One region of the Agrobacterium sp. genome, then DNA from elsewhere that is predicted to be linked to it. Evidence: predicted binding sites of a transcription regulator. Region 1 holds the regulator's gene; each other region holds the start of a gene.
The links. The regulator PhoB, encoded in region 1, activates phosphate uptake and scavenging genes when phosphate is short. The targets are predictions, from matches to a motif close to TGTCATNNANCTGTCAT.
Positions count from the first base shown of each region.

Region 1 (7,121 bases):
CCAGGTCGAGAAGGTCATTCTTGCGGCCCTGCTCGTCGCCTCGTCCATCGCTATCCTCACGACCATCGGTATCGTCCTGTCGATGCTGACGGAGGCGATCCAGTTCTTCACCATGGTCCCGGCGCACCAGTTCTTCTTCGGAACGGTATGGGATCCGCGTTTTGCGGCAGCCGGTGCGACCGACTCCTCCGGCCAGTTCGGCCTGATCCCGCTGCTCGCAGGTACGCTTTACATCGGCTTCGTCGCCATGCTGGTCGCGGTTCCCGTGGGTCTGTTTTCGGCGATATACATGTCCGAATATGCCTCGCCGCGTCTGCGCTCCGTGGCAAAGCCGCTGCTCGAAGTGCTCGCCGGCATCCCCACCATCGTCTACGGCTTCTTCGCGCTGACGACGGTTGGTCCTTTCCTCAGAGACATTTCCACGCAGATCAATGGTCTCGCGACGGGTAATTACGCCAACTTCATCCAGGCGCAGAGCGTCATCACCGCCGGCTTCGTCATGGGCATCATGCTGATCCCCTATGTCTCGTCGCTGTCGGACGATATCATCACCGCCGTGCCACGCTCGCTGCGTGACGGTTCCCTCGGTCTCGGCGCCACGCGGTCCGAAACCATCAAGAGGGTCATCGTTCCCGCCGCTCTTCCCGGCATCGTCGGCGCTGTGCTGATGACGGCATCGCGCGCCATCGGCGAAACCATGATCGTGGTTCTCGCGGCCGGCGTTGCGGCCCGCCTGCAGCTCAATCCATTCGAGCCCATGACCACCGTGACGGTCAAGATCGTCAGCCAGCTGACCGGCGACCTTGAATTCACCTCGCCGCAGACGCTGGTCGCCTTTGCGCTCGGCATCACGCTTTTCGCCATCACGCTTTGCCTGAATATCTACGCGCTTTACATCGTGCGCAAATACCGGGAGCAATATGAATGACCGACATCGTCTCTCCCGCAGCCGGCGCGAACGCCGCGAACAGGGCCACGCGCCGTGATATCGGCATCAAGCGCCGTTATGCCGCCGAACGCCGCTTCCGTGCTTACGGCATGGCAGCGATTTCCTTCGGCCTCATCTTTCTCTTCCTGCTGCTTTTCTCGGTGGTTTCCAAGGGTTACACCGCCTTCCAGCAGACGATGATCACCGTTCCGGTCGAGTTTTCCGAACAGATCATCGATCCGAAAAATGAGCGCGCCACCAATCCGGCAAAGCTGATGACGGCCAATTATCCCGTTGTTGCCCGTGACGCGGTCGCCAAGGTCCTTGGTGTTGCGCCGACGGACCGCGCCGGTCTTCGTGCCGTCAACCTCTTGATCTCCGACAGCGTGCGCACGCAGCTTCGCGACATCGTCGTCGCCGATCCCGCCGTCATCGGCACCACGCGCACGGTCACGCTCCTGGCCTCGGGCGACGTCGACAGCGCCTTCAAGGGCCAGGTCGATATGACCGCCGATGAAGCCAATCGCCGTATCTCGAACCAGCAGCTCGGCTGGATGAACCAGCTCGCCGAAAGCGGCCAGCTCGGCAAACATTTCAACACCGGCATTTTCGTCAACGGCGCTTCGAGCCGTCCGGAAGCGGCGGGTGTCGGCGTGGCGCTGATCGGTTCCTTCTACATGATGCTGATCGTGCTGGTGCTGTCATTGCCGATCGGCGTCGCGGCGTCGATCTATCTCGAGGAATTCGCCCCGAAGAACCGTCTGACGGATCTTATCGAGGTGAATATCAACAATCTCGCGGCTGTTCCTTCGATCGTTTACGGTCTGCTCGGCCTCTCCGTCTTCATCAACTTCATGGGCTTTCCGCGCTCGGCTTCGCTGGTCGGCGGTCTTGTCCTGACGCTGATGACCCTGCCGACGATCATCATCGCGACCCGCGCTGCCCTGAAAGCCGTGCCGCCGTCTATCCGCGCCGCAGCCCTCGGCCTCGGCGCTTCCAAGATGCAGACGATCTTCCACCATGTGCTGCCGCTCGCCATGCCCGGCATTCTGACCGGCACCATCATCGGTCTCGCCCACGCGCTGGGCGAAACGGCGCCGCTGCTCCTGATCGGCATGGTGGCATTCGTTGCGAATTACCCGACAACGCCTATGGATCCGTCCACGGCCCTGCCGGTGCAGATTTACATGTGGGCGAACGAAGCCGAGCGCGCCTTTGTCGAAAGGACATCCGGCGCTATCATCATCCTGCTTTTGTTCCTCATCGTCATGAATGTTGGCGCAATCCTGTTGCGTCGCCGCTTCGAGCGGCGCTGGTAGAGGGAGATTGAGCAATGAACATGTTGTCGGAAGCAGCAGTTGAAAAGGCGCTGGACAAGAAAATGAATGAAGTCTCATACAAGATGATCGGCAAGGACGTTTCGGTTTATTACGGCGAAAAGCGCGCGCTTTACGACGTGAACCTCAACGTTCGGGAAAATACGGTGACCGCGCTTATCGGCCCGTCCGGCTGCGGTAAATCCACCTTCCTGCGCACCCTGAACCGTATGAACGACACGATCGACGGTTGCCGGGTCACCGGCAAGATCACGCTCGATACCGACGATATCTACGATCAGGCGATCGACGTCGTGGAATTGCGCGCCCGCGTCGGCATGGTGTTCCAGAAGCCGAACCCCTTCCCGAAGTCGATCTACGAGAACATCGCCTATGGCCCGCGTATCCACGGCCTTGCCCGCAACAAGGCGGATATGGACCAGATCGTCGAGCACAGCCTGCAGAAGGCGGGTCTCTGGAACGAAGTGAAGGATCGCCTGCTGGAGTCCGGCACCGGCCTTTCCGGCGGTCAGCAGCAGCGCCTGTGCATCGCGCGCGCGGTTGCCGTCAGCCCGGAAGTGATCCTGATGGACGAGCCCTGCTCGGCGCTGGACCCGATCGCGACCGCAAAGGTCGAGGAATTGATCCACGAGCTGCGTACCAATTACACGATCGTCATCGTCACGCACTCCATGCAGCAGGCGGCGCGTGTTTCCCAGCGCACTGCCATGTTCCACCTTGGTCATCTTGTCGAAGAAAACGAAACCGACAAGATGTTCACCAATCCGGACGACCAGCGCACGCAGGACTACATCATGGGCCGCTTCGGCTGATCCCGGCCGGCGCTTTATCGAAACCGAACAAGACTGGTGCCTCTGCCGTGCCCGCTTCCGGGTACGCGCATGCAGGCCAAGCCGGAGGACTAGACCATGACACAGACAACGACCCATTCGCATATCCTGTCGGCCTATGACGACGAACTGAAATTCCTGACGCGCCGCATCGCCGAAATGGGCGGTCTCGCGGAACAGATGTGCGCCGATGCCGTGCGTGCGCTCGTCAATTCCGACGCCGCGCTCGCTCAGAAGGTCATTTCCGATGACGCGATCCTCGATCATTCCGAGCGCGAGATCGGCGACAAGGCCATCGTCACCATCGCCAGACGCCAGCCGATGGCGGCCGACCTTCGCGAGATCATCGGCACGCTGCGTATTGCCGGCGACCTTGAACGCGTTGGCGACCTTGGCAAGAACACTGCCAAGCGTGTGATCGCGGTTGCCGGAACCGGTGTACCGCGCAAGCTCGCCCGCGGCATAGAGCACCTGTCGGAGCTTGCGCTGGTGCAGCTCAAGGAAGTCCTCGACGTCTATTCCACGCGTTCCGCCGAGAAGGCCAATGCCATCCGCGAGCGCGATGAGGAAATCGACGCCATGTATACGTCGCTCTTCCGTGAGCTTCTGACCTACATGATGGAAGATCCGCGCAACATCACCACCTGCACGCATCTTCTGTTCTGCGCCAAGAACATCGAGCGTATCGGCGACCACGCCACCAATATCGCCGAGACGATCTATTACATGACCACCGGCAGCCAGCCGGAAGGTGAGCGTCCGAAGGACGACAGTTCCAACACGCTCGGTTCGGTGACCGAGTAACAGACGAGCAGCGGCTTGCGGAGTTAGCATATGGTGCCCAAGATTGCAGTTGTGGAAGACGAGGAAGCGCTGAGCGTCCTCCTTCGTTACAATCTCGAGGCTGAGGGATATGACGTCGACACGATACCCCGTGGAGACGAAGCAGAAATCAGGCTGCAGGAACGTATTCCGGACCTTCTTATCCTGGATTGGATGCTTCCCGGCGTTTCCGGTATAGAACTGTGCCGTCGGCTCAGAATGCGGCCGGAAACAGAACGCCTGCCCATCATCATGCTGACGGCGCGCGGCGAAGAAAGCGAACGGGTTCGCGGCCTTGCCACCGGCGCCGACGACTATGTCGTCAAGCCGTTTTCGACGCCAGAACTCATGGCCCGGGTCAAGGCCATGCTGCGCCGGGCCCGTCCCGAGGTTCTCTCCTCGGTGCTGAAATGCGGTGATATCGAGCTGGATCGCGAGACCCATCGCGTTCACCGCAAGAGCCGCGAAGTGCGCCTCGGCCCGACGGAGTTCCGCCTGCTGGAATTCCTGATGACCTCTCCAGGCCGGGTTTTCTCCCGCTCGCAATTGCTGGATGGCGTGTGGGGTCACGATATCTATGTGGATGAGCGCACCGTCGACGTGCATGTCGGACGCCTGCGCAAAGCGCTCAATTTTTCGCATATGCAGGATGTCATCCGTACCGTGCGCGGCGCCGGATATTCGATGGAAGCCTGAGCAAGACTCGACCGACGAGTTACACTCGGGGCAACATCCCGCCAAAAACCGAAAGGCCCGAAACCGGAATGGTGTCGGGCCTTTCGGTTTTTGGACGTCCCCAAACACGACGGCTTCATCCTTCTTGATGGGATGACGGACAATTGGCTGAAATCCCGCCCGCTCAATCGGGATTGTGGGTCGGGTTCGACAGCGATGGGGGATAGGGTTCGGCGCTTCGCTGGTGAGTTGACCCCGGAACCGCCTGAACTTTGTCATAAAAAAACGGGCCCGAAGGCCCGTAGTTTTTGAGTGTCGAATGCGTGCCGCAACACTCAAGCCTTGCGGCGCTCGCTTACCGGCTGATAGGCGAGTTTCGCATGGAACTTGCAATAGGGCGAAGATTCCAGCGCTTCACAACCGCAGAAATGGAAATCATCCTTCAGCGGATCGCCGACCGGCCACTTGCAGGTGCGCTCCGTCAGTTCCGTCAGCGTCAGGCGACGGGAAATCGGCGAGACCACGTTTTTGGAAGGAACGTAATCAAGAACCTGTGCGGTCTCGATGTCGATCTCCTCATTCAGCGCGGTTGCCGCGTTGGAACGGGTGAGGATCCGCGCCGGCGCCGCATTGACGCGGCCTGCAAAGGTCGTCGCGCGTGGGGCAGGTGCAGCGGTGCGCTTGGGCGCAGAGCGCGCCGAAGTGACCGGGCCGCCAGCCTTGACGCGTCCCGGCAGATTGAGGCGATGGACCTTGCCGATCACGGCATTACGGCTGACGCCGCCGAGCTGCGCTGCAATCTGGCTGGCGCTAAGGCCCTCGGACCATAATTTCTTGAGTTTCTCGACTCGTTCGTCTGTCCAGTTCATGCCGCTTCTCCGCTCGTCGCGTATAATGTCGGCAGAATCCTTCTCCGTCTCGCGGGCGTGCCGCGAGCGTGGTTTCTGCCGGATTTTTGGTGACTAGTTCCGCCGCAATGCAGTCTAGTAATTAGCGATTAACCTAGTGCCACGCAGACTCCGTGGCAAGAGTCACGGGAATCATCTCGAATCGATTTTCCGGTTTTCCCCAACTTGCTGGCGAGTTGAGTCTGAAAGGCAACACCTTGGGCCTCGCAGGCCGCCACCTACTAGGGCTTGAGAAGCCCGGGAAATACGGACTTTTGTTGACATCGGCAGGCGAAGTGACAATAGTGCCCCTGCCGCCGCGAGGCGGCATTTTTGATTTTCAGGCGAGGGATAACCCTCAGAGCCTATTGACAACCGTCTGACAGCGCATCCGCGCAAGGAGTGATACAGCCATGGCCGAAGCCGCCGCGCCATTGTTCGATACGTTTGCAAGAGCCCCCCTGCGCTTCGAGCGAGGCGAGGGCGTCTGGCTGTTCACGGAGAGCGGCGAACGATATCTGGATTTTGCGGCCGGCGTAGCGGTCAATTCGCTGGGCCACGCCCATCCGCACCTCGTGGAAGCGATCAAGACCCAGGCCGAGAAGGTCTGGCACGTCTCGAACCTTTATGAAGTGCCGGGCCAGGAAAAGCTCGCCAAGCGCCTGACGGAAGCGACCTTCGCAGACAAGGTCTTCTTCACCAATTCCGGTGCGGAAGCGCTGGAATGCGCGATCAAGACCGCGCGCCGTTATCATTATTCCAAGGGGCATCCGGAAAAGTTCCGGATCATCACCTTCGAAGGCGCCTTTCATGGGCGTACGCTGGCGACGATCGCCGCCGGCGGCCAGCAGAAATATCTCGAAGGTTTCGGTCCCAAGGTCGAAGGTTTCGACCAGGTGCCCTTCGGTGACGTTGATGCGCTGAAAGCCGCCATCACGGCCGAGACGGCTGCACTTCTGATCGAGCCCATTCAGGGCGAGGGCGGCATCCGTGCGCCCAGCAAGGAATTCCTGCAGCTGCTGCGGTCGCTCTGCGATGAGCATGGCATGCTGCTGATTTTCGATGAGGTCCAGACCGGCGTCGGCCGCACGGGCAAGCTGTTTGCCTATGAGCAGACGGGTGTCGCGCCCGATATCATGGCGGTGGCCAAGGGTATCGGCGGCGGTTTCCCGCTCGGCGCATGCCTTGCGACGGCGGATGCCGCTTCCGGCATGACGGCGGGCGTGCACGGCACCACCTATGGCGGCAACCCGCTGGCCATGGCTGTGGGCAATGCCGTGCTCGATGTCGTCCTCTCCGAGGGCTTTCTGGAGAAGGTCCGTGATGTCGCGCTGGTCTTCCGCCAGGGCCTTGCTTCGCTGAAGGATCGTTATCCTGATGTCATCGAGGAAATTCGCGGCGAAGGCCTGCTTCTCGGCATCAAGGCGAAGGTCCCGTCGGGCGAACTGCTGCAGGCCATGCGCGGCGAGCATCTGCTCGGCGTGCCCGCGGGCGACAACGTCATCCGTCTCCTGCCGCCGCTCGTTACCACGGCGGAAGAAGCCCGTGAGGGGCTGGCACGCGTGGAAGCGGCCGCCGCTTCCCTGACAGCGAAACAGGCAAAAATCGCCTGAGGAAACAATAAAGGGCGGGCCTCTTCCCG
Region 1 is NZ_JCABZP010000014.1:365,654-372,774, forward strand. Features, by position in the region: gene pstC (phosphate ABC transporter permease subunit PstC) at 1-928, shown strand, start outside; gene pstA (phosphate ABC transporter permease PstA) at 925-2,247, shown strand; gene pstB (phosphate ABC transporter ATP-binding protein PstB) at 2,262-3,077, shown strand; gene phoU (phosphate signaling complex protein PhoU) at 3,174-3,899, shown strand; gene phoB (phosphate regulon transcriptional regulator PhoB) at 3,930-4,613, shown strand; gene AC5I5B_RS13525 (GcrA family cell cycle regulator) at 4,928-5,461, opposite strand; gene AC5I5B_RS13530 (aspartate aminotransferase family protein) at 5,893-7,092, shown strand.

Region 2 (7,121 bases), 680 kb from region 1:
CATCACCATTCGCGACAATCGCATGCACGCGGTCTCGCAGATCTATGCCCGCAGCGGCTGCCAGCAGCCCACGGTTCAGGTGCGTTATGAAGGCACGCTGGATGGCGGCCTGAAAGATCAGGACAGCCTGCTATTTGCCCATACCGTCACCGCCATCACCATGACGCCGAATGACGGCGACGTCGTTGACCACTATAATCGCGACCCGAAAGGCATGGGCTGCGGCTTGAGCGGCTGGAAGGAAAACATTCCCTTCGATGTCGACGGCCGCACCTGCGCCGCCATCGCCTTCGCCCGCAAGGGCGAAACCCTGTTCGACCGGGCATGGATCGACGGTAACAAGCTGCGTTTTGCCGCCTTTCCCGTCAAATGGTCGAACCGCTCGCCGGACGACCGGCCGCAATCCCCGCTTGAAACCGTCTATTACAGAACATCCTATTAGACGTAGAGCGGCGGCGGTGCCGATTTTGCGGCAACGGCGCAACAGCCTTACCAATCCTTCATGCAACCTTACCGATTGCTCACTTTTTGCAGCGCTTTTTCCACACTAATGTCGCATATGACCTGAACAGAAGCTTCGCCCGAAGGGAGCGCGGGGCCTCGCCTTCCCGAGATCAAGAACCGACATGAAAAAATTGCTGCCCATTCTGGATTACGTGGTGCTGTTCGTTGCCGTGGCCGGCAGCGGCGTGGCCTACGCCTTTCTGGAATATGGCGGCGGCGCGCTGATCGGCGCGACCTATGCGCTCTTCGCCTGCGCACCGATTCTTGCTTTTGAACGCGGTTACATCATGCCCGGCCTGTCGCGGCAGGTCAGCGCTTTGCCCACGCCCGCCTATATCGCCGTCGGTCTCATCATATACGCCATCCTCGTCTTTTGCGGATTCGGGCTTGGCGGCACCATCCTGTGGTTGAGCGGGATATTTCCCGGCACCTGGAAACGGGCGGTGCACGCCGAAGTGCAGACGCTGATCTTTACCCTCATCGTCTGCGGCATCATCGTCTTCATCATGCGCGTACGCGAACTTCTCGGCCGCGATATCTTCATCGATCTCATTCTCGGTCGCTATCGTCGCCCCGTCAGCGAAGACCGCGTCTTCATCTTCATCGATCTCGTCGGTTCCACCTCCTTTGCCGAAACCCATGGCGACCTGAAAGCCCAGGAGTTTCTCGGCGAAATTTTCGCAAGTTATGCCGCGCCGGTCAGAAAACACGGCGGTGTCATCGACGATTATATTGGCGACGCCGCCATCATCACCTGGCCCTATCACATGGCGATCAGGCGGGCGGCCTGCGTGCGCTGCGTATTCGATATTCAGGCGACCGTTGAAAGCAACCGAGACATGTGGCTCTCCCGCTTCGGCGAAGTGCCGCGCCTGCGCTTCGCCATCCATGGCGGGCCGGTCATCACGGCGGAAATCGGCGTCGATCATCACAAGATCACCTATTTCGGCGATACCGTGAACACCACATCGCGTCTCGAATCGCTCAGCAAGATGCTCGGTCATCCGGTGCTCATATCGGCAGACCTCGCTCATCAGCTGGTGCTTCCGAAAGACGTTCGCAGCGAATATCTGGGCGAACATGCCGTGAAAGGTCGTGGCCAGACGCTGGGCGTCTGCACACTCAGCCAATACCAGCCCCCTGTGGTTTAAGGGGTAAACGGCTGCAAAATGCCGCGCCGTTCCATTTACCGCTACGGCCGTCATCAAAATTCATCAAAGCTTCAAACGGCAATCACCTGCCTGTCATGCGACGACCCTATCGCCTCAATCCTATCTTCAACAGGTATTGAGAGGGGTCTCCATCATGAAGCACATTCTTTTTGCATCCTGCGCCATTCTTGCGCTCGCCTCCGCGTCGCATGCGGCGGAACAGGAGTTTCCGGCAAAGCTGGTCTCCCACGCCATCCTGCCGGCCAATACCATCATCGCAGCACCTGCTGACGCGCCTGAACATCTCAAGACCTCCGCCAAGTTCACGACCGCTGATCGCAAGCGCGCCGAAGGTCTCGGCACCGTGCCCGGCAAGGATGGCGTGCGCCTGACCGGCCTTTCCATGCCGTTCAACGGCCAGCCGATGCAGGGTTTTTCCGGCATCAAGGCCATGCCCGACGGCAGCTTCTGGAGCCTTTCCGACAATGGCTTTGGCTCCAAGCTCAATTCCAGCGACGCCATGCTGATGCTTCACCATCTGAAGTTCGACTGGGACGCCGGCAAGGTCAACGCGCTTGAAACCGTGTTCCTCTCCGATCCCGACATGAAGGCGCCTTTCCCCATCGTTCTCGAAGGCTCGAGCAAGCGCTACCTGACGGGCGCCGATTTCGACGTCGAATCCATTCAGCCCGTCGCCGATGGTTTCTGGGTCGGCGAGGAATTCGGCCCTTACATCCTGAAATTCACCCGTGACGGCAAGCTGACCGACGTGATCTCCACCAAGGCCGGCGACATCGAGGTGAAGTCTCCCGATCACCCCACTCTCGCCCTGCCCGGCAACCCCACGCAGAAGATGGCGGCCTTCAACCTGAAGCGCTCGGGCGGTTATGAAGGCATGGCGCTCTCCAAGGACGGCTCCAAGCTCTACGGCCTGCTGGAAGGCCCGCTTTACATGGCTGACGGCCAGGTGGAGAAGACCGAAGACGGCGCGACCGCACTGCGCATCATCGAGCTCGATACCGCCAAGAAGGAATGGACCGGCCGCACGTGGCTCTATCCGCTGGCGCAGGGCGGCGAAGCCATCGGTGACTTCAACATGCTGGATGACAGCACCGCGCTGGTCATCGAGCGTGACAATGGCGCCGGCACCGCCGACAAGGCCTGCGCCGACCCGAAGAAGCCGGAAGCAAACTGCTTTGCCGTGCCTTCCAAGGTGAAGCGCATCTACAAGATCGAATTCAATGACGCCAATGTCGGCAAGGCCGCGCGCAAGATCGGTTATATCGATCTTCTGAAAATCTCCGATCCTGATAACAAGAAGCGTCAGGGTGGTGGCAATGGCTATTACGACATGCCTTTCGTCACTATCGAGAATGTCGATCGCGTCGATGCCACGCATATCATCGTCGGCAACGACAACAACCTGCCCTTCTCGGCCGGCCGTGCTCTGGACAAGGCTGACGACAACGAGTTCGTCCTGCTTGAGGTCAAGGACCTGCTCGACGCGAAGTAAGACCACGGCCGCTGCCAATCGCCCTGGCAGCTGCAAATGATCCGGACGGAGCGCCCGGTAGACCAGATGGTCTGCATGGCGCTCCGTTCCGATTCTCGTATTCCAACCGAAACATGCTTGCGGAAAAGAAGACGTTTGATGCAGGACCACGCAGAGAGACTTTATTACGCCCTGAAGAAAAGCTGGTCGGGTGAGACCAGCAGCCTCTGGTCACGCGAAAACCCAGCCAGAGGACAAGGCAGCGTCACCGCGCTGGTGGTGCAGGATATTTTCGGCGGCGAGCTTGCCAAAACCGCCGTCAGCGGCGCCGACCATTTTTACAATATCCTTGAAGGCACCCGCTGGGATTTCACCTTCAGCCAGTTCGATATTCCTGTCGGTTACCAGGACAGACTTGCCAGCCGCACGGAAGCCATGGCGACGATAACGCCCCTGCAATATGCCTATCTCAGCGCCTGCATCCGGAAAGCACTGGGGCACGGCTGAGCCGTTTGCAAAGCAGTGCCAGCCCATTGCCGTTTCGCCCGCGAACCCGGTATGTGGTCAATCATTGCGCCATGCTTCAGCACCATCATTTCAATCTTTCCCGTAAAGCGGACACAATCCATGCGATAATATCGCTCAGCGAAATGGTTGCACCGACAGGAGAGACATTCGATGAGCGAGAGTTGCCCGGTTCTGACACCGGCGGAGCGGCAGGTTCAGGACATATTGCAGCGCAAGGAAGCGGCAATGATGGCCACCATTCACGCAGCGCTTGAGCGCGCCAGCAAAGAGGTCGCCGAGGCATTCCAGGCCACCGATTCAGACATGCAGCCACCGCCCAGCGATTATTTTGTCGCTGTCGCTCATCAGCAGCTCTTCCTGCTGTTATGCGGTGCCGACCCGGAAACATTCAAGGGTGGAGACCCTGACATCGCTGGTCACATCATTCGAAACGCTCAAAACATCACCGAACACTACTGGAAGAAACGAGATCCCGCCGCCAATATCTCCAATGAGTGACATACGTCCGTAAAGACAGGATTTCGCTCTCCCACGCAAACCACATGATGCGTATTTGCGAGGGAGCGGCCGGCCCGCTTGAACCGCTTTTGCCGTCGTCACAGGCCTTTCATCATCCCCGGTTAAGTAGGCGCAAATCCGGAGGCTGGAATGGATTCGACCACACAGATCAAGCGCCCGAAAATCGCGGAAACCGTCATCCATGCGACGGCGAGCATAAGAGATTCAAACGTCGGCGAGTGCTGCGAAATTCTGGCGGATACATCCCTGCACAATGTCGAACTCGGGAATTATTCCTACCTTGGACCCCGCTGCATGGTCGGTGACGCGATCGTCGGAAAATTCTGCGCCATCGCTGCGGAGGTCCGGATAGGCGCGCCGAACCATCCGATGGACCGGCCATCCATGCATCGTTTCAGCTACTGCCCGGAATATTACTCTGCCGATGCGGTGCGCGATGACGCCTTTTTCGACCAGCGCAAGCAGGACCGCGCCATTATCGGTCACGATGTCTGGATTGGTCACGGGGTTATCGTCTTGCCGGGCGTGACAGTCGGAGACGGTGCAGTGCTTGCCGCCGGCGCCGTCGTCACCAGGGATGTGCCGCCCTACACCATTGTCGGCGGTGTGCCCGAGAAAATCATCCGCGAGCGGTTTTCGCGATCCATCGCGGAAAAGCTTACGTCCATCGCCTGGTGGGACTGGCCATTCGAAACGATCATGGCGCGGCTTTCCGACTTTCAGTCGAACGATATCGAAGCCTTTTGCGAGCGCTGGTCCTAGCCTGCGCCGCAAAACAGATCGTTCCCGTTCTTTACTCGAACACGAATGCCAGCCGCTTGCCGGTCAGCTTCGCCAGCTGCTGCAAACGCCCGTCCAGCCGCTCGCCGGCGAAATCGCAATAATCGTGCGGCACCACGAATTCGAGATCGAGGTCCGGATTGTCGGACTTGCGGAATTTCAGGTGATCAACGACACCGGGCATCGAGGCCGAGAAGAGGTAAACCACGCGCAGCAGGCCGCCGAGCAGCTTGCCAAGTTCCTGCAACCGGTCGCCTGCCATCGCCGCGAGCGGCTCGGTAGTGCCGTTGTCGTTCAGACCTTCGAAACGATAATAATTGGCAAGCGCAATATAGGCGCGGCCGGGATGGGTGATCGCCACGAAGGAGGAATGGGCGATGATGTTGAGCGCCTGCAGGCCACGATAATCCGGATGGGCGCGCCAGCTGATATCGGCGAGAAGGCAGGCCGCCTGCCGGTAACGGCTTTCCTCTTCCGTCTCGTCGACGCCGAAAACCGGAAAGGTGCGGCCGCTCCAGTCCGCCAGTTCGCGCGCATGTTCCGGCGAGCGGGCGCGCAGAATGGCAAGTTCATCAGCCGCGACCAGCAGCGGATCGGATTCACGCTCGGCTTCCGTCAACAGCGAATAGAGATAACCTTCGCGCACACCCTGCGCAGAGAAGGCGATCTTTGCCGGTTTCATCGCCTTCAGAACTTCGCGCATGGCGATGGCGCCAAACGGCAGAAGCGAACGGCGGTTCTTGGAAACCGCCTGCCAGGCCGGGTCCTTGCTGTCCCGGGAGACGATGACCTCCTCGAGAAAATTCAGCATTTCCTCGAGCGGCAATTCATAACCCTGCATCATGTGCAGCGGATAGCCTGATATTTCCATGTGCAGCTTGGCAATGTTTCGCCAGGTGCCGCCGACTGCATAGAAGGTGCGTCCCTCGCCCGCCGCCAACAGCTTCGCAAAGGATTTGACATGTTTTCTGGCGATGGTCGTCGCCTTTTCCAGCGAGCCATCCGACTGTTCCGACAGCCGCAGGCCGCCGAGCGGCAGGGTGATGCCCTGGCCGCAGCTCTTGCCCTTTATGTCGATGAGTTCGAGCGAACCGCCACCGAGGTCACCCGCGATGCCGTCTGGATCATGGAAACCGCTGATCACGCCATAGGCGGAATAAAGCGCTTCCTTTTCGCCTGAGAGCACCTCGATCTCGCAGCCGAGAATGGCTTCGGCCTCACGGATGAAATCCGGGCCGTTTTCCGCTTCACGCGCCGCCGCCGTCGCCAGCACATAAAGCTTCTGCGCCTGCGCCTGCTCGGAAAGTACATGAAAACGCCTGAGCGCCATCAGCGCCCGGCTGACGCCTTCCTCATGCATGCGGCCCGTCAGCGCCAGTCCCTTGCCAAGGCCGCACAGGACCTTTTCGTTGAACAGCACCGCGGGCGCGCGGGAAAGACCTTCATATACAACAAGACGAACGGAGTTCGAACCAATATCTATGACGGAAACGGGGGCAAGGCCGGTCAGCCGCCCCTGTGCTTCTGATCGAGTCATTCAGCCTGTTTCTTGCGGGACGAAATCAACCCGGCAATCAATTTGGGCGCACTGGATTTCAGGGCTTCACCACGTCCGGAAAGGCTGGGATTGGTCATGAAATAGTGCTGCGCGTTGAACGGTTCTTCGCCTTTACGCACCTCGATGCGCCTCGACGTTCCGTCCGCAAGTATCTCGTAGCTCTGCTGGTTGTCAATGAGATTGCCCAGCATAATCTGTGAAAGAACCTGCTCGTGCACCGTGGGATTGGTGAGCGGGACAAGCGTTTCCACGCGCCGATCAAGGTTGCGCGGCATCATGTCGGCCGAGCCGATATAGACCAGCGCCTTGTCCGACGGCAGGCCGAAACCATTGCCGAAGCAGAAGATGCGGCTGTGTTCGAGGAAGCGGCCGACGATGGATTTGACGCGGATATTATCCGACAGGCCGGGCACCTGCGGGCGCAGGCAGCAGATGCCGCGTACAACGAGATCGACCTCCACGCCCGCAGCACTTGCGCGGTAAAGGGAATCGATGATTTCAGGGTCGACCAGCGAATTCATCTTCATCCAGATCGCCGCCGGCGCACCGCGCTTGGCGTGCTCGATCTCTTCATTGATGTGCTTTACGA
Region 2 is NZ_JCABZP010000014.1:1,049,863-1,056,983, reverse strand. Features, by position in the region: gene AC5I5B_RS16935 (hypothetical protein) at 1-442, shown strand, start outside; gene AC5I5B_RS16930 (adenylate/guanylate cyclase domain-containing protein) at 627-1,655, shown strand; gene AC5I5B_RS16925 (esterase-like activity of phytase family protein) at 1,810-3,168, shown strand; gene AC5I5B_RS16920 (YunG family protein) at 3,307-3,654, shown strand; gene AC5I5B_RS16915 (hypothetical protein) at 3,826-4,173, shown strand; gene AC5I5B_RS16910 (DapH/DapD/GlmU-related protein) at 4,324-4,956, shown strand; gene ppx (exopolyphosphatase) at 4,988-6,511, opposite strand; gene AC5I5B_RS16900 (RNA degradosome polyphosphate kinase) at 6,508-7,121, opposite strand, start outside.
Region 2: a site for PhoB is predicted at 4,270-4,286, ahead of AC5I5B_RS16910 (DapH/DapD/GlmU-related protein). Genes of this name have one in related genera too.

Region 3 (7,121 bases), on a different contig from region 1:
GACGTGGTGCCGATCAAGCAGTCGCTCGGCGCCTGGACGGCCGCCGAAGTCGGCGCCTCCTTTTTCGACAATGTCAGCAACGAGCAGAGCGCTGCACCGAAGACCTTCGTCATCCACGAAGTCATGGGCCGCCATTGCGGCTGGCTGACGGCCGCCACCGCCCGCGCCTATATCCAGAAGACCAGCGGCAATGAATATGTCGAAGGCCTGATGATGAACACGCAGATGAAGAACATCGACGGCATCTACCTGCCGGAAATGGCCTTCGACATCGAGGCGGAAGCCGAGCGCCTGAAGGAAATCATGGACAAAAACGGCTATGTCACGCTGTTCGTGTCGGAAGGCGCCGGCCTTGATTCGATCGTTGCCGAACGCGAAGCGTCCGGAGAGGCCGTCAAGCGCGACGCCTTCGGCCACGTCAAGATCGACACGATCAATGTTGGCGGCTGGTTCCAGAAGCAGTTCGCCAGCCTCATCGGTGCTGAACGCTCCATGGTGCAGAAATCAGGCTATTTCGCCCGCTCCGCCGCCGCCAATGGGGACGATCTGCGCCTCATCCAGGGCATGGTCGATCTCGCGGTCGAAAGCGCGCTCAACAAGGTCTCCGGCGTCACCGGCCATGACGAAGACCAGAATGGCAAATTGCGGACGATCGAGTTTCCGCGTATCAAGGGCGGAAAGCATTTCGACCTCTCTGCAAAATGGTTTACCGAAGTGATGGAACACGTCGGTCAGCCGTTCACAGCGGCCTGATTTTACGATAGTCTAAAATAAGACGGCGACAGGGAGGGCAAGGAGGAAGAGAATGTCTGGACAGGCCTGGCTGATTTTTTGTGCAGCATGTGCCGTTGTGTTCGCACTCCCCTCTCCCCTTGTATTCTCTGTTGCCTCCTATGCCGCCATCGGCGGCAAAAAGACGGTCTTCGCCTCCGCTGTCGGCGGCGCGCTCGGCATCGTCACGGCCATGATGATTTCGGCCATTCCGGTGGCCGGTCTCGCCTACCTGCCGCAATCCTTCGTGGAAATCGTGCAATGGGCCGGCATCGGCTGGCTGATGCTGTTTCTGTTGTGGACCTTCGCCACGCCGGCCGCCCAAGCGGCCAATGCCGATAATGACAATCTGCCGGGCAAATCCTGGAGCGGCATTTTCCGCGATTGTTACGCCATTGCCGCTTTGCGCCCGCGCTACTTCACTTTCTTTCTGGCGCTGTTGCCACAATTCGTTTCCACGTCAGGCAACACAATTGAAACGCTCGCCATGGCGCAGGCCGCCATCCTGCTTCTGGCGCTTGTGATTCTGACCGCGCAGGCGCTGTTTGCAGGCCCGACGCTCGCGCTGGTGCGCCGCATGTCGGGCGACAAGAAAATCCGGCCGAAATACCGCACTCACTTCATTTCCGGCCGCGCTGTCAGCGCCGGATACAGGCGCATCGCAGCCTGAAAAACCGGGCCGCCACGTCCCGGCTTGCCGCTATCCTTACAATAGGTTAATGAAGGCTCGACGGGACACTGCCTGCTTCGCTCGACGCGGGGGTATCGAAAGACAGGCATAACGAAGGCGGCAACATGCGAAATTCGGGCAAATTCCGCGGAAGAAGTGCACTTCTTCTGTCTTCCACCGTGGGTCTGGCACTGGCATTGAGCGCATGCACAAGCGTCGAATATACCGCGAAGGAAGGGCCTAACGGCCCGAAGATCGCGACGGTCAATCCCGCTACCACTCCTGCGCAAACATCGACGCAGCCGGCAACGGCCGAAGCCGCAGCGGGCGCAACCTCGGCAGCATCAGCGGTGCAGACCGCCGAAACCGCAACCTCTTCCCAGCCAGCAGCACTTCCCACTGCCGTCGCCGTCAAGGGCGGACGCGTGGCCCTGCCGCCGGCGTCCGAAATCGCAGCCGCCGCAGCCATCACCGCCCAGATGCAGCCGCACCAGACGGAAGTGGCTCAGGCCGCAGGGGCGACATCCGCACCCACCGCCGTTGCAGCACTCGCGCCGACAGGTGCCGCTCCCGCGGCAGCAGCCATCGAAACGGCGGCCAAGCCGGCTGCCCACAATGCCGCCGCCGATCTGCCGCAGGTGGTTGCCATCAAGGGCAGCTTCCCTCCCGCACCGCCGCCGCCCGGCTCGCCCTCCATCGGCACCGAACTGACGGCGGAACGCAAAGTCATTCCGCTACCGAAGCCGGACAGCACGGTTCTGGCTTATGCCGCCGGCCCCACCAATGCCGCACTTGCCGCCATCCGGCAGAACGAATCAATGACGGCGCCGCTCAATTCCGCGCCGGCTGGACGCGAAAAGCTGAGCGGCCTTATTACCAAATACGCCACCATGTATGATGTGCCGGAAGATCTGGTTCACCGCGTGGTGCAGCGCGAGAGCCGATACAATCCCGGCGCCTATAGCAGCGGCAATTTCGGCCTGATGCAGATTCGGCACGCCACGGCCCGCTCCATGGGCTTCGATGGCCCCGCCTCCGGCCTCTTCGATGCCGAAACCAATCTCAAATACGCCGTCAAATATCTGCGCGGCGCATGGGTTGTGGCTGGTAACGACCGCGACAATGCCGTCCGGCTTTACGCACGCGGTTATTATTACGATGCCAAGCGCAAGGGCATGCTGCACGTTCTGCGCAAGTGATGGCCTCTGGCGGCGCTGGGAGCGCCGTGCAGCTAAGCGGCTTTTCCAAATAAACGCCGCGACGTTTTTTCGTCATCCTCGGGACCAGCCCGAGGATGACGCCGTATCCAATGGAAGCTTATCGGCAATCCGAGATAAGGGCTGGTTTTCCACCGTCTCCTTTATTCCCCGCCTTTGCCCACAGCCCCTGTCATCAAATTGTAGTGTCACGGCTGTAGACGCCTCTCAATCGACTGAGAGGTGAACATATGACAAGTGCGGCACCCAAGACCGGCTTCAGCAAGAACACAAAACTGAAGTCCGCATTGCTCCAGCACAAGGCGCTCTCAAAAAGCGGATTGTCCGAGCGCTTCTTCGGCGTCCTCTTTTCCGGCCTCGTCTATCCGCAGATCTGGGAAGACCCTGAGATCGACATGGAAGCGATGGAGCTTGGCGAAGGCCACCGCATCGTCACCATCGGCTCAGGCGGCTGCAACATGCTGGCCTATCTCTCCCGCAACCCTGCCAGCATCGATGTGGTTGATCTCAACCCGCATCACATCGCGCTGAACAAGCTGAAGCTTGCCGCGTTTCGCCATCTGCCGGCCCATCAGGATGTGGTGCGCCATTTCGGCCGCGCCAACACCCGCAGCAACAGCCACGGTTATGACCGCTTCATCGCCGAGCATCTCGACGCCACGACCAAGGCTTACTGGTCGAAGCGCACCCTTTCCGGCCGCCGCCGCATCTCGGTGTTCGACAGGAACATCTACCGTACCGGCCTGCTCGGCCGCTTCATCGGCGCCGGCCATCTCATGGCCCGGCTGCATGGCGTGAAACTCACCGAAATGGCCAAGACCCGGACGCTGGACGAACAGCGCCAGTTTTTCGACAACAAGGTCGCACCGCTATTCGACAAGCCGGTAGTGCGCTGGCTGACGAAGCGCAAAAGCTCGCTTTTCGGCCTCGGCATTCCGCCCCGACAATATGACGAGCTGGCAAGCCTTTCCGACGACGGCACGGTTGCCTCCGTGCTGAAGGAGCGGCTCGAAAAGCTCGCCTGCAACTTCCCGCTCAGCGACAATTATTTCGCCTGGCAGGCCTTCGCGCGCCGTTACCCGGAGCCGCATGAAGGCGCACTGCCTGCCTATCTCAAGCCGGAATATTACGAGACGATCCGCAACAACACGGCGCGCGTCGCAGTGCACCACGCCACCTATACCGAGCTTCTCTCGCGCAAGCCGGCAAGCGCCGTCGACCGCTACATCCTCCTCGACGCGCAGGACTGGATGACGGACGTGCAGCTCAACGAATTGTGGTCGCAGATCAGCCGCACCGCCGCCTCGGGCGCACGCATCATCTTTCGCACCGCCGCCGAAAAGAGCGTCATCGAAGGTCGGCTTTCCCCTGATATCCGCAACCAGTGGGTCTATCTCGAAGAGCGCTCCAACGAGCTCAACGCCATGGACCGCTCGGCCATCTACGGCGGCTTCCATATTTACGAGAGGGCTATGGCATGAAAACCATCGGCGAGAATGTGGGCCTTGCAGACAGCGCGCATGCGAGCCTGATGGACCGCATGTATCGCCACCAGCGGCATATCTACGATATAACCCGCAAATATTACCTTCTCGGCCGCGACAGGACCATTTCCGGCCTCAACGTGCCGAAGGGCGGCACGTTGCTGGAAGTGGGCTGCGGCACCGGTCGCAACCTGCTGCTGGCCAGCCGCAAGTTTCCGGACGCGAAACTGTTTGGCCTCGACATTTCCGCCGAAATGCTACTGACCGCCTCCGAGAATTTCGCCGGCAAGGCGGAACGCCCCATTCTGCGCGTGGCCGATGCCACCGCCTTCCGTGCTTCTGAATTCGGCCAGTCCGAAGGCTTCGACCGCGTCATGATCCCCTATGCGCTGTCGATGATACCGGACTGGGAAAAGGCGATCGAACAGGCGCTCACGGCGGTAAAACCAGGCGGTTCGCTGCATATTGTCGATTTCGGCCAGCAGGAACAGTTGCCGAATTGGTTCCGCACGCTTCTGCAAGCCTGGCTCACCCGCTTTCACGTTACGCCCCGCGCCAATCTCCGCTATGTTCTGGCCAATATGGCCGGCCGTTTTGACGGTAACCTCGAATTCGAGGAAATCGCCCGGGGCTATGCGTGGCGGGCTGTCATCACACTTCCGGTCGTTGAAGCGCAGCAGCCGAAAATCCACCGCATATTGGCCGACGCCTGATTCCCGGGGGCGGTGCGAATCTTTGGGGGCCAAAGGGGGGGCGACCTCAAGGCTCCTGCCGGGCCAGATTTCGGCGTTAAAACCGCAAACCGCTTCGAATCCAGCGACTTGCGGGGTGCAAAAAGCACGTTGCCCCTTGCCATATCAGTTTGTTTACCATGTTATGCATAAATCGGGAGATACGGCGCGCCATTTTGCTGCCGTGGGATGGGCAACATTTTCATCAGGATTCCAATGCGGCTGCGTTTATCGGCACTATTGTCGGCTTTGCTGTTGATCGGCGGCTGCACCTCCACCAGCTATGACCTGCTGGAAACCGCATCCGTTTCCAAACCGAAATTTTCCGATACCGATCCGCAGGATTTCGGCATGAACAACCCGCACCGTCATGAGGTGCACGGCATCGACGTGTCCAAATGGAATGGTGATGTCGACTGGCAGACCGTCCGCAAGTCAGGTGTTTCCTTCGTCTTCATCAAGGCGACAGAGGGATCGGACCGCATCGATCCGAAGTTCGGCGACCATTGGCGTAGCGCGGCAGCCGCGGATATTCTGCACGCGCCCTATCATTTCTATTATTTCTGCTCGACAGCGGATGCCCAGGCGGACTGGTTCATTCGCAACGTGCCAAAGGATGCCGTCACCCTGCCGCCGGTTCTCGACGTGGAGTGGAACCCCTCCTCGCCCACCTGCAAGACGCGCCCGGCGCCGGGCGTCGTTCGCACCGAGATGCAGCGTTTCCTTGATCGTATCGAGGCCCATTATGGCAAGCGCCCGATCATCTATACCTCTGTTGATTTCCACCGCGACAACCTCGTCGGTCAGTTCAAGGATTACCATTTCTGGGTGCGTTCCGTTGCCGCCCATCCGGCCAAGATCTACGAAGATCGCAAATGGGCCTTCTGGCAATATACGGCAACCGGCGTCGTGCCCGGCGTAAACGGTCCAACCGACATCAATGTCTTTGCCGGCACGGAGAAAAACTGGCGGAAATGGATTGCTTCGGCCAAATAAGACGGCCAAGAAGCAACACTTTCGAAAAATCGGCGTTGTTCTGCAACGTCAGATCGCACGGTCCGTTTTTTTGTCGCAAACATATGGGTAAAGCGGGCTAACAACCTATCGAGGAAATTCCCATGCCCACGTTCCGGTCGCGCAGCATCGTTTTTGCCGCCGCTTTGTCGCTTCTTTCCACCGCCTCCGCCTTCGCCACCCCGCCCGTTGCCTCGCCTGAGGATCCCAAGCAGGTTGCCTGCGGCGGCGATCTCGGCGCATTCCTTGAAGGCGTGAAAGCCGATGCGCTCGCCAAGGGCATTCCGGCCGATGCTATTCAGAAGGCGCTTGCGGGCGCGCAGATCGATCCGAAAGTGCTCTCGCGTGACCGCGCCCAGGGCGTCTTCCGCCAGACCTTCCTGGAATTCTCCCAGCGCACCGTCAGCCAGGCCCGTCTGGATATCGGCCGCAAGAAGCTGCAGGAACTCTCCTCCACCTTCGCCCGCGCCGAAGGTGAATATGGTGTACCGGCCGGCGTCATCGCCGCCTTCTGGGCCATGGAGACGGATTTTGGCGCCGTGCAGGGCGATTTCAACACCCGTAACGCGCTGGTGACCCTTTCGCATGATTGCCGCCGCCCGGAACTCTTCCGCCCGCAGCTACTGGCATTGATCGAAATGGTCCAGCATGGCGATCTCGATCCCGCTGCCAACACCGGTGCGTGGGCCGGTGAAATCGGCCAGGTGCAGATGCTGCCCAAGGACATCATCGCCTTCGGCGTCGATGGTGATGGCGACGGTCACATCAACGTCAAGAGCAGCGCCCCGGATGCGATCCTGACGGCTGCGAAATTCATCCAGCATCTCGGTTTCAAGAAGGGCGAACCCTGGATCCAGGAAGTGTCGCTGCCGGAAAACCTGCCCTGGGAAAAGTCCGGCCTTGGCGGCCCGCTGACCGCCGGTGACTGGTTCGCGCTGGGCGTAACCCCGCGCGACGGCAACAAGAACTTCGCCACCCTGCCCGCGGCCCTCATCATGCCGCAGGGGCGCAAGGGACCGACCTTCATCACCTATCCGAACTTCAACATCTATCTGGAATGGAACCAGTCGTTCATCTACACGACCTCGGCCGCGTATTTCGCCACCCGCCTGATGGGCTCCCCCGTTTACAACAAGGGCAATCCGGAGCCCGGTTTCGATGACGCGACGATGAAGGAGCTTCAGACCAAGCTCGAAGCGCGCGGACACAATGTCGGCAAGGTGGATGGCATTCT
Region 3 is NZ_JCABZP010000003.1:119,540-126,660, forward strand. Features, by position in the region: gene AC5I5B_RS02685 (pyrophosphate--fructose-6-phosphate 1-phosphotransferase) at 1-753, shown strand, start outside; gene AC5I5B_RS02690 (LysE family translocator) at 806-1,441, shown strand; gene AC5I5B_RS02695 (lytic transglycosylase domain-containing protein) at 1,567-2,640, shown strand; gene AC5I5B_RS02700 (BtaA family protein) at 2,889-4,139, shown strand; gene AC5I5B_RS02705 (class I SAM-dependent methyltransferase) at 4,136-4,855, shown strand; gene AC5I5B_RS02710 (glycoside hydrolase family 25 protein) at 5,090-5,869, shown strand; gene AC5I5B_RS02715 (lytic murein transglycosylase) at 5,992-7,121, shown strand, end outside.
Region 3: a site for PhoB is predicted at 2,829-2,845, ahead of AC5I5B_RS02700 (BtaA family protein). Genes of this name have one in related genera too.

Region 4 (7,121 bases), on a different contig from region 1:
CACTGCGCGCATCAATCAGGCAACCGGCCCCACACCGCGTAGCAACAATCAGGGCTATCGGCTCAAACACCAACTCCCCAGGACGACCGGACCGTCTCTAAAACGTTTGGAACAGTCTTCAGGCATAAATTCAGGCTCGGAAAGCATCGGGTTTGATATTCCTACAAACCCGGCCAGAGATCACTTGCGCGCAGCGGTACGGCGGCAGCGCCAGTTCCAGTCTCTTGGCTCACCCGTGTCCATATGGACCGATTCGGTGTGGCAATAGGTGCCCACACCGCCGCGCTCCGGCAGGGAACGCAGATAGGTCGCAAGCTCCCATTTGGAGACGCCCTTGATCTGGATGTCGGCGGCATCGCAGGTATAGTGTTTGGAGCCCTGCCTTATGCCCTTTGGAGGACGATAGCCCGAGGTGACGATCGCCGGGCTGTTATAGTGGCGCTCCACATCCTTGATCATCCGCACCAGTTCCGGCTTGAAGCAGCCAACTTCGACGCGATCCGTCTGCAGGAAAAGCCCGTTCGGGGCGACGCGGCTCAGGCCGGAGAGCGAGGCGAGTTTCATCAGGCCTGTCGGCTGGTCATCCTCTTCATCGAGATGGGCATCGTCAAACTCGTCGGACATGACAGAGCGGCCGGAAAGCGCAATGCCCATCGTCCCGTCCGCGGCTCCGGGCAATGATGCGACCTGCGTATTGTCCGCCGTGCCGCTTTCAATCATCTTGGGCAGGCGCTTCTTGGCCGCGCCGGCGAAAAATGCCGCAAGCGTCACGCCCTTACCGTCACCTCCCTGCGCCTCGCCCACCATTTTGGCAGCGTCCACGGCCGGCTGCGCCGCGACAGCCGCGAGCTGTTCCGAGGCGGACTGCGGCGCGGGCACAGGAACCGGCTGACGGTTTTCGCTATGCTGTTCCGCCGGCACCTGTCCGGCTGGCGGGACCTGAACCGGCGCTGATACCGGCTGAGGCTGCGGTTGCGCCGCCTGCATGGGCGCCGAATAGACGCTGCTGACCGCGGGAATGATTTTGTGAGAGGGGGCGCCCGTGGCGGCGGCCGTGCCGGGTGCACCTGCAGCACCGGCGGGCGCCACAGTGGAATAAATGCTTGTCGTCCCGGCGGAAATCGCCGTGGGCTGCGTCGTCAATCCGCCAATATCGGCGGCGGCGCCATAAGCCTGCGCCGGGCCGCCCGGCGTCTGGGCAGGCGCAGCCGCGCCGGCCGCCGATGCCACGGCGGGATCCACATAGTGTCCCGGTTGCGCGCCGGCGGCGGCGGAAGCGGCGGTTTGCGGCTTCTGTTGTGCGGCAATTTCCGGCTTCTTGGTAGCGGCGGCCATCTCGTCGTCGGTCACCGCTGAAACACAGCCGGAAAGCCCAAGCAGCGAAACCGCGACGACAAGACGCGGACGGACAAGGCGTCTTTTCGCGCTTTCGACAGTTTTCATGGCTGGCCTCCGTATCTTGCATTTCCAACAGCAGCACGGGAACGGAATCGTGTGCTTCCCCAAAACGGGACTGGCCGTTTCGATTCGCGGACTATGCCTCATCCCCTCAGGACAAGGCAAGAGCACCCGAAAACGCCGCTACTCACCGGAAAATCCCTACCAGGAACCGGTATTCTGCATAGATATCCACGGTTCGGCTGGTGCGAGGCTTTCGCCCTTCTGCAGAATTTCGAAGGAAATACCGTCAGGCGAACGCACGAAGGCCATATGTCCGTCGCGCGGCGGCCGGTTGATGACGATGCCGTTCTGCTGCAGCCGGGCGCAGAAATCGTAGATATTGTCGACCTCGTATGCCAGATGGCCGAAATTGCGGCCGCCGGTATAATCCTCGGTGTCCCAGTTATAGGTGAGCTCCAGGCACGGCGCCTTGTTTTCCTTCGCCGCAGCAATGTCGTCGCGCGCCGCAAGAAACACCAGAGTGAAGCGGCCTTTTTCGTTCTCGATTCGGCGTATTTCCGTAAGACCGAGCAGGTCGACATAGAATTTAAGTGATTCGCCAAGGTCTTTGACGCGAACCATCGTGTGCAGATACCGCATTTTATTCCTCTCCATTACACGGGTCCGAAGCCGTTAAACGCGTGATGGCAAGCCCCGGACAAGGACGGCGACATAAAAGCAGCTGCGTAAATCAAAAACTAGGGCTTGCGTGAAACCGTTACCAAGATGTTAATCTGGCGCACAGGAATCAGTTGACCGGTGTATGGCGCGTAATCGAGGGGTTGGCAGGATATGGCTGATAGGATGTCATCGAAAACGATAGTCGATGTCGAGGACCTTTCGGGCGATGCCGTGGACCTGACCGAGATTACCGGCGTCGTGAAGTGGTTCGATGTCGCCAAGGGTTTCGGCTTCATCGTGCCTGACAACGGCACGCAGGATGTGCTGCTGCACGTCTCCTGCCTGCGCCGCGACGGTTACCAGACTATCCTCGAAGGCACGCGCATCGTCGCCCTCATCCAGCGGCGCGATCGCGGTTTCCAGGCTTTCCGCATTCTCTCCATGGATCAGTCGACCGCCGTTCACCCCTCGCAGCTGCCCCCGGTGCGCACCCATGTGCAGGTGACGCCGTCGAGCGGGCTTGAGCGCGCCATCGTCAAGTGGTTCAACCGCACCAAGGGTTTCGGCTTCCTGACGCGTGGCGAAGGAACGGAAGATATTTTCGTGCATATGGAAACGCTGCGCCGTTTCGGCCTGACGGAGCTTCGTCCCGGTCAGGTGGTTCTGGTGCGCTTCGGCGATGGCGACAAGGGCCTGATGGCGGCGGAAATCCATCCCGACAACCCGCTTGCCATCGGGATGTCGCATTGATGTCCGCCCTGCGCCATATGGTGAAAAGCGCCGTTATGGCGCTTCTTTTTTTCACGCTGGCCGGTGCCGCGCAGACTCAGGAACGCCAGGCCTTCACGTCAGAGCCGCTCACCATTGAAACCGCTTCCGGGAAAACGCACGACTTCGTTGCCGAACTGGCGCTGGACGATGCCCAGCGCGCGCAGGGTCTGATGTTCCGTAAATCCATGCCGTCTGAAAACGGCATGTTGTTCGATTTCGGTGAGGCGCGCGCTGTCGCCATGTGGATGCGCAACACCCTCATTCCGCTCGATATGCTGTTCATCGGCAGCGATGGCCGAATCACCCATATTCACGAAAACGCCGTTCCGCATTCGGAAGCGATCATCAGCTCCCGCGGACCCGTAAAATTTGTGCTTGAGCTGAATGGCGGCGCCGCGAAACGTTCTGGCATCAAGCCCGGCGATATGGTCCGCAGCGCGCAAATCGGCAACCGGAAATGACATTGCCGCGTTATTGCGTCTGAATGAGCCGGACGAGGTTTCGCCCGGCTGGCACAATATTCAGTAAACCGGCTCGATATGGCTCAGAATCCGGCAATTGGAAATGGAAGCGGCAAGATTGATGGCGATATCGATCGCCTCGACCGAATCGGCCGTACCTTCCAGATAAATCACATCATTTTCGACACTTGCGGAAATGCGCGACTTTTCGAGCCCTGATTCGAAGGCCAGAGCCGAGGTGATCGCCTCGCATACGCCAGCCATGCGGTCTCCGAAGAAGCTTTCCTGAATGCCTGACAAATTAAACATATGTGTTCTCCTTCTTATGAACATACCAACGCCGTAGCGGTGGTTTTGTTCATCTCCGGTTCATCTATTTGTTCATCTTCCATTCATCTTGGAAAATTGGAACCCCCTGATCGATCACATTTTAGGTGATCGGGAACCATTTCGTGAGGCGGGCATTTCGCGCATGGGAGTGTGAGAGGCTTTCAAGCCAGGTAAAACAGGGAGGAAAATGACATGCTGATTCACAGAACAGAGCCGTGTCACCACGCCGCGTGGATGAAACCGGTGGCGATCCATCTGCCGCTTTCGGCGGCCGTGGAAATCTACAGCCCGCTGGTGGCGCTTGATATGCTGATGTACCGCTGGCCCGAGGAACATGGGCCGGAATATGAGGAAGCGCGCAGGAACTGCCTCGATGCCATCGCCGGCAGATGCGACATCGAGAAAGCACGGGAATCGTTTCTCGTCGCAAGCAGTCATGCCCATATCCTGAACGTCCACTAAAATTCATCGACCATCATGACGATTGGGCCCTTCTATGCGGAGGGCTTTTCTTTTGAGCGCAGCCGTCGTGACGCCTCTCATGCGCCGCTCGATCTCCCTGCCTGTCCGATCATGACATGTAACTGTCACGCAAACGTTATAATCGGCAGAGACGAATTCCATGGAATCGATTGGCGGGTGGACCGCCGAAAGCTTGGGAGTGGAACTGGCCAGCATGGAAACCGTTTTTGCCCTTTGCGCAATCCTGCTCCTCGCCTTCAATCTTCTCGGCATCGTTCTGGCCGGCTGGCGACTGACAAGACGAGATGCGGAAAACGATCTTGTCCGGAAAAAACCGCCTGTCTCGCTTGTCGTGCCGCTGCGCGGCGTGGAAAACTTCACGCCGCTGACACTATCGCGCGCCTTTCAGCTCAACTGGCCCGACTACGAGCTGCTGTTCTGCGTCGCTGATGAATTCGATCCCGTGATCGAGGAAGTCCGCAAAGCTGAAGCCGCCTTTCCCTCGGTTTCCACACAATTGCTCATCGGTGACGACCGCATCAGCGCCAATCCAAAGCTGAACAATTGCGTGAAGGGCTGGCGCGCCGCCCGGCATGAATGGGTGATTCTCGCCGATTCGAACGTGTTGATGCCGAAATCCTATATTGCCACCATGATGTCGGCCTGGCGGAAGGACAGCGGGCTCGTCTGCTCGCCGCCGCTCGGTTCACGGCCTGCGGGTTTCTGGGCGCATGTGGAATGCGCCTTCCTCAACGGATCGCAGGGCCGCTGGCAATATGCGGCGGAAGCCATCGGCATGGGTTTCGCGCAAGGCAAGTCGATGTTGTGGAACAAGCCGTTCCTGGAGGACAATGGCGGCATTCGTGCACTCGCCGCCGAAATCGCCGAAGACGCCGCCTCGACGAAGCTGGTGCGAAGCGCCGGCCGCAGGGTGCATCTGGTCTCCGCCCCGTTCGAGCAACCGCTCGGCCAGCGCCATGCCGGTGAAATCTGGTCGCGCCAGACCCGCTGGGCGCGGCTGCGACGCGTGACCTTCCCGCAATATTTCGCGCCGGAAATCCTGACCGGCACGCTTCCCCCGCTTCTCTTCGCGCTCGCCGCCGCTGCGATGATGGACGTGAACCTTACCGCAACCGCCTTTGCCGTCCTCGCCCTCATGTACGTGCCGGAACTCGCGCTTGCCGCCCTCAACCGCTGGCCGGTTTCGCTCTACACGCTGCCGGCCATGATCAGCAGGGATATGATCATGCCCCTCGTCTGGGCCCGCAGCTGGATCGGCAGCGCGGTCGCTTGGCGTGGCAATGTCATGACGATCGGCACGGCCGAGAGCACACTGGCCGGTCCGTCAGCAGAATAAATTGTCATCTTTAGGATAGGGTTACGCCGGAAAGCTGATGTTTTGCTTTAAAATGGTCGGAGTGGAGAGATTCGAACTCCCGACCCTCTGGTCCCAAACCAGATGCGCTACCAGACTGCGCTACACTCCGCCGAGGCGATGGCTGGGGAATACACGGTTCACCCGCAGTCCGCAACAGGGAAATTCATCTTTGTTCAACCGCGGCCCCGATGGGCAAAACATGACGCCGAAACGGCGGAGTGCGATCGGGCTGCAAGGGGATAATCGTCTTGACTCTCACCTGAAGTCAGTCCATTTCAAATTCAACGTTCCTGACACGATTTGGTTATTCTATTCAGGTACGTGATGAATAATTCGGGGTGTTGTGCCCCACTGTCCAACCGGAGCAGTTTCGACATGTCTGCGAAGATTTACCGCCCTGCAAAAACCGCCATGCAATCCGGCAAGGCGAAGACCAATGTCTGGGTTCTGGAATTCGACGCCGAAGTTCCGCGCAAGATCGATCCGATCATGGGCTACACCTCCAGTTCCGACATGAAGCAGCAACTCAAGCTGACATTCGAGACGCAGGAACAGGCCGAAGCCTATGCCCAGCGCAAGGGCATCGAATACCGCGTCATCCAGCCGAAGGAAGCGACCCGCAAGGTGGTTTCCTACACCGACAATTTCCGTTTCAACCGCACCCAGCCCTGGACGCACTGAAACACCAAGATCAAAGTTTTTGCCGGAGTATCGATTGCCCGGCATGATGGCCCCTTAGCTCAACTGGATAGAGCAACTGCCTTCTAAGCAGTAGGTCGCAGGTTCGAGTCCTGCAGGGGTCGCCACTCACTTTTTAAGCCTTTGATTTTCCAATCAAATATTGCATCAACCCCTCACCAGAATAGAGGTGAGGGAATAGAGAGTTCCGATAGCGTTCTCTTTTTGTTGACTCCCTCCCCGCCTATCCCATAATCAGCACCAGCGCTGGGCGGCGCGCATCAAGATATCAAGGGAAAACGAAACTCTGTCACCGGAGGGAAAGCCCGTGCGTGAAAAGTACCCGCCAAGAATCAGAATACAGCTTCCAATATCGAGAAAGCCCATCAGCGGTGAAATGCTGGTCTGCGCCGGCGGACGGTGGCAGGTGTGTTATCAGGCGCGAGGGAAGATAGAGGATCGCAAGACCGCGGCATGGGTCTATGGCCCGGAGAGCCGATTCTTCTGTGAGGTGGGGACAGAGGATTATCTGGCCAATCTGCCTTTGCCAGACGAGACGCCGTTCTTTGACGACCAGTTCAATTATTCGCTGGAAGAGGTCGATGACGACGGTTGCCGGTATAACCGGCTGGCTGGAGCCAACAATGTTTCGGTGGCGCTGGCGGCCTATGATGTTCTAAAGCGCACCACCAACCGGATTATCAGGATTCGGCATGGGATCCGCGTGGTGCAGAGATCGGATCAGGAGACTTGATATGAGCGACCAGACCAATAAGGCCGGCGACGGGGTGATCGAGGAGCACTATTGCGAGCATCCAGGCTGCAAGGTTTGGGGCGGCCTTGGCTACAGCAAGTCAAAGGTGGAAAAGCCGCACTGGTGGTGCGCTGAACATTATCCTTATTGGGATATGTTCAAAGACACGTCAGCCCCCCGGTGACAGCCGTTGACGCTCCAACCGGTCAATTCTCTCCCGATTATC
Region 4 is NZ_JCABZP010000010.1:489,444-496,564, forward strand. Features, by position in the region: gene AC5I5B_RS08985 (YcbK family protein) at 181-1,443, opposite strand; gene AC5I5B_RS08990 (VOC family protein) at 1,600-2,040, opposite strand; gene AC5I5B_RS08995 (cold-shock protein) at 2,233-2,811, shown strand; gene AC5I5B_RS09000 (DUF192 domain-containing protein) at 2,811-3,293, shown strand; gene AC5I5B_RS09005 (BON domain-containing protein) at 3,354-3,602, opposite strand; gene AC5I5B_RS09010 (DUF982 domain-containing protein) at 3,816-4,085, shown strand; gene AC5I5B_RS09015 (ceramide glucosyltransferase) at 4,300-5,442, shown strand; tRNA gene AC5I5B_RS09020 (tRNA-Pro) at 5,496-5,572, opposite strand; gene AC5I5B_RS09025 (ETC complex I subunit) at 5,839-6,144, shown strand; tRNA gene AC5I5B_RS09030 (tRNA-Arg) at 6,193-6,269, shown strand; gene AC5I5B_RS09035 (hypothetical protein) at 6,470-6,895, shown strand; gene AC5I5B_RS09040 (hypothetical protein) at 6,897-7,079, shown strand; gene AC5I5B_RS09045 (hypothetical protein) at 7,065-7,121, opposite strand, start outside.
Region 4: a site for PhoB is predicted at 4,198-4,214, ahead of AC5I5B_RS09015 (ceramide glucosyltransferase). Genes of this name have one in related genera too.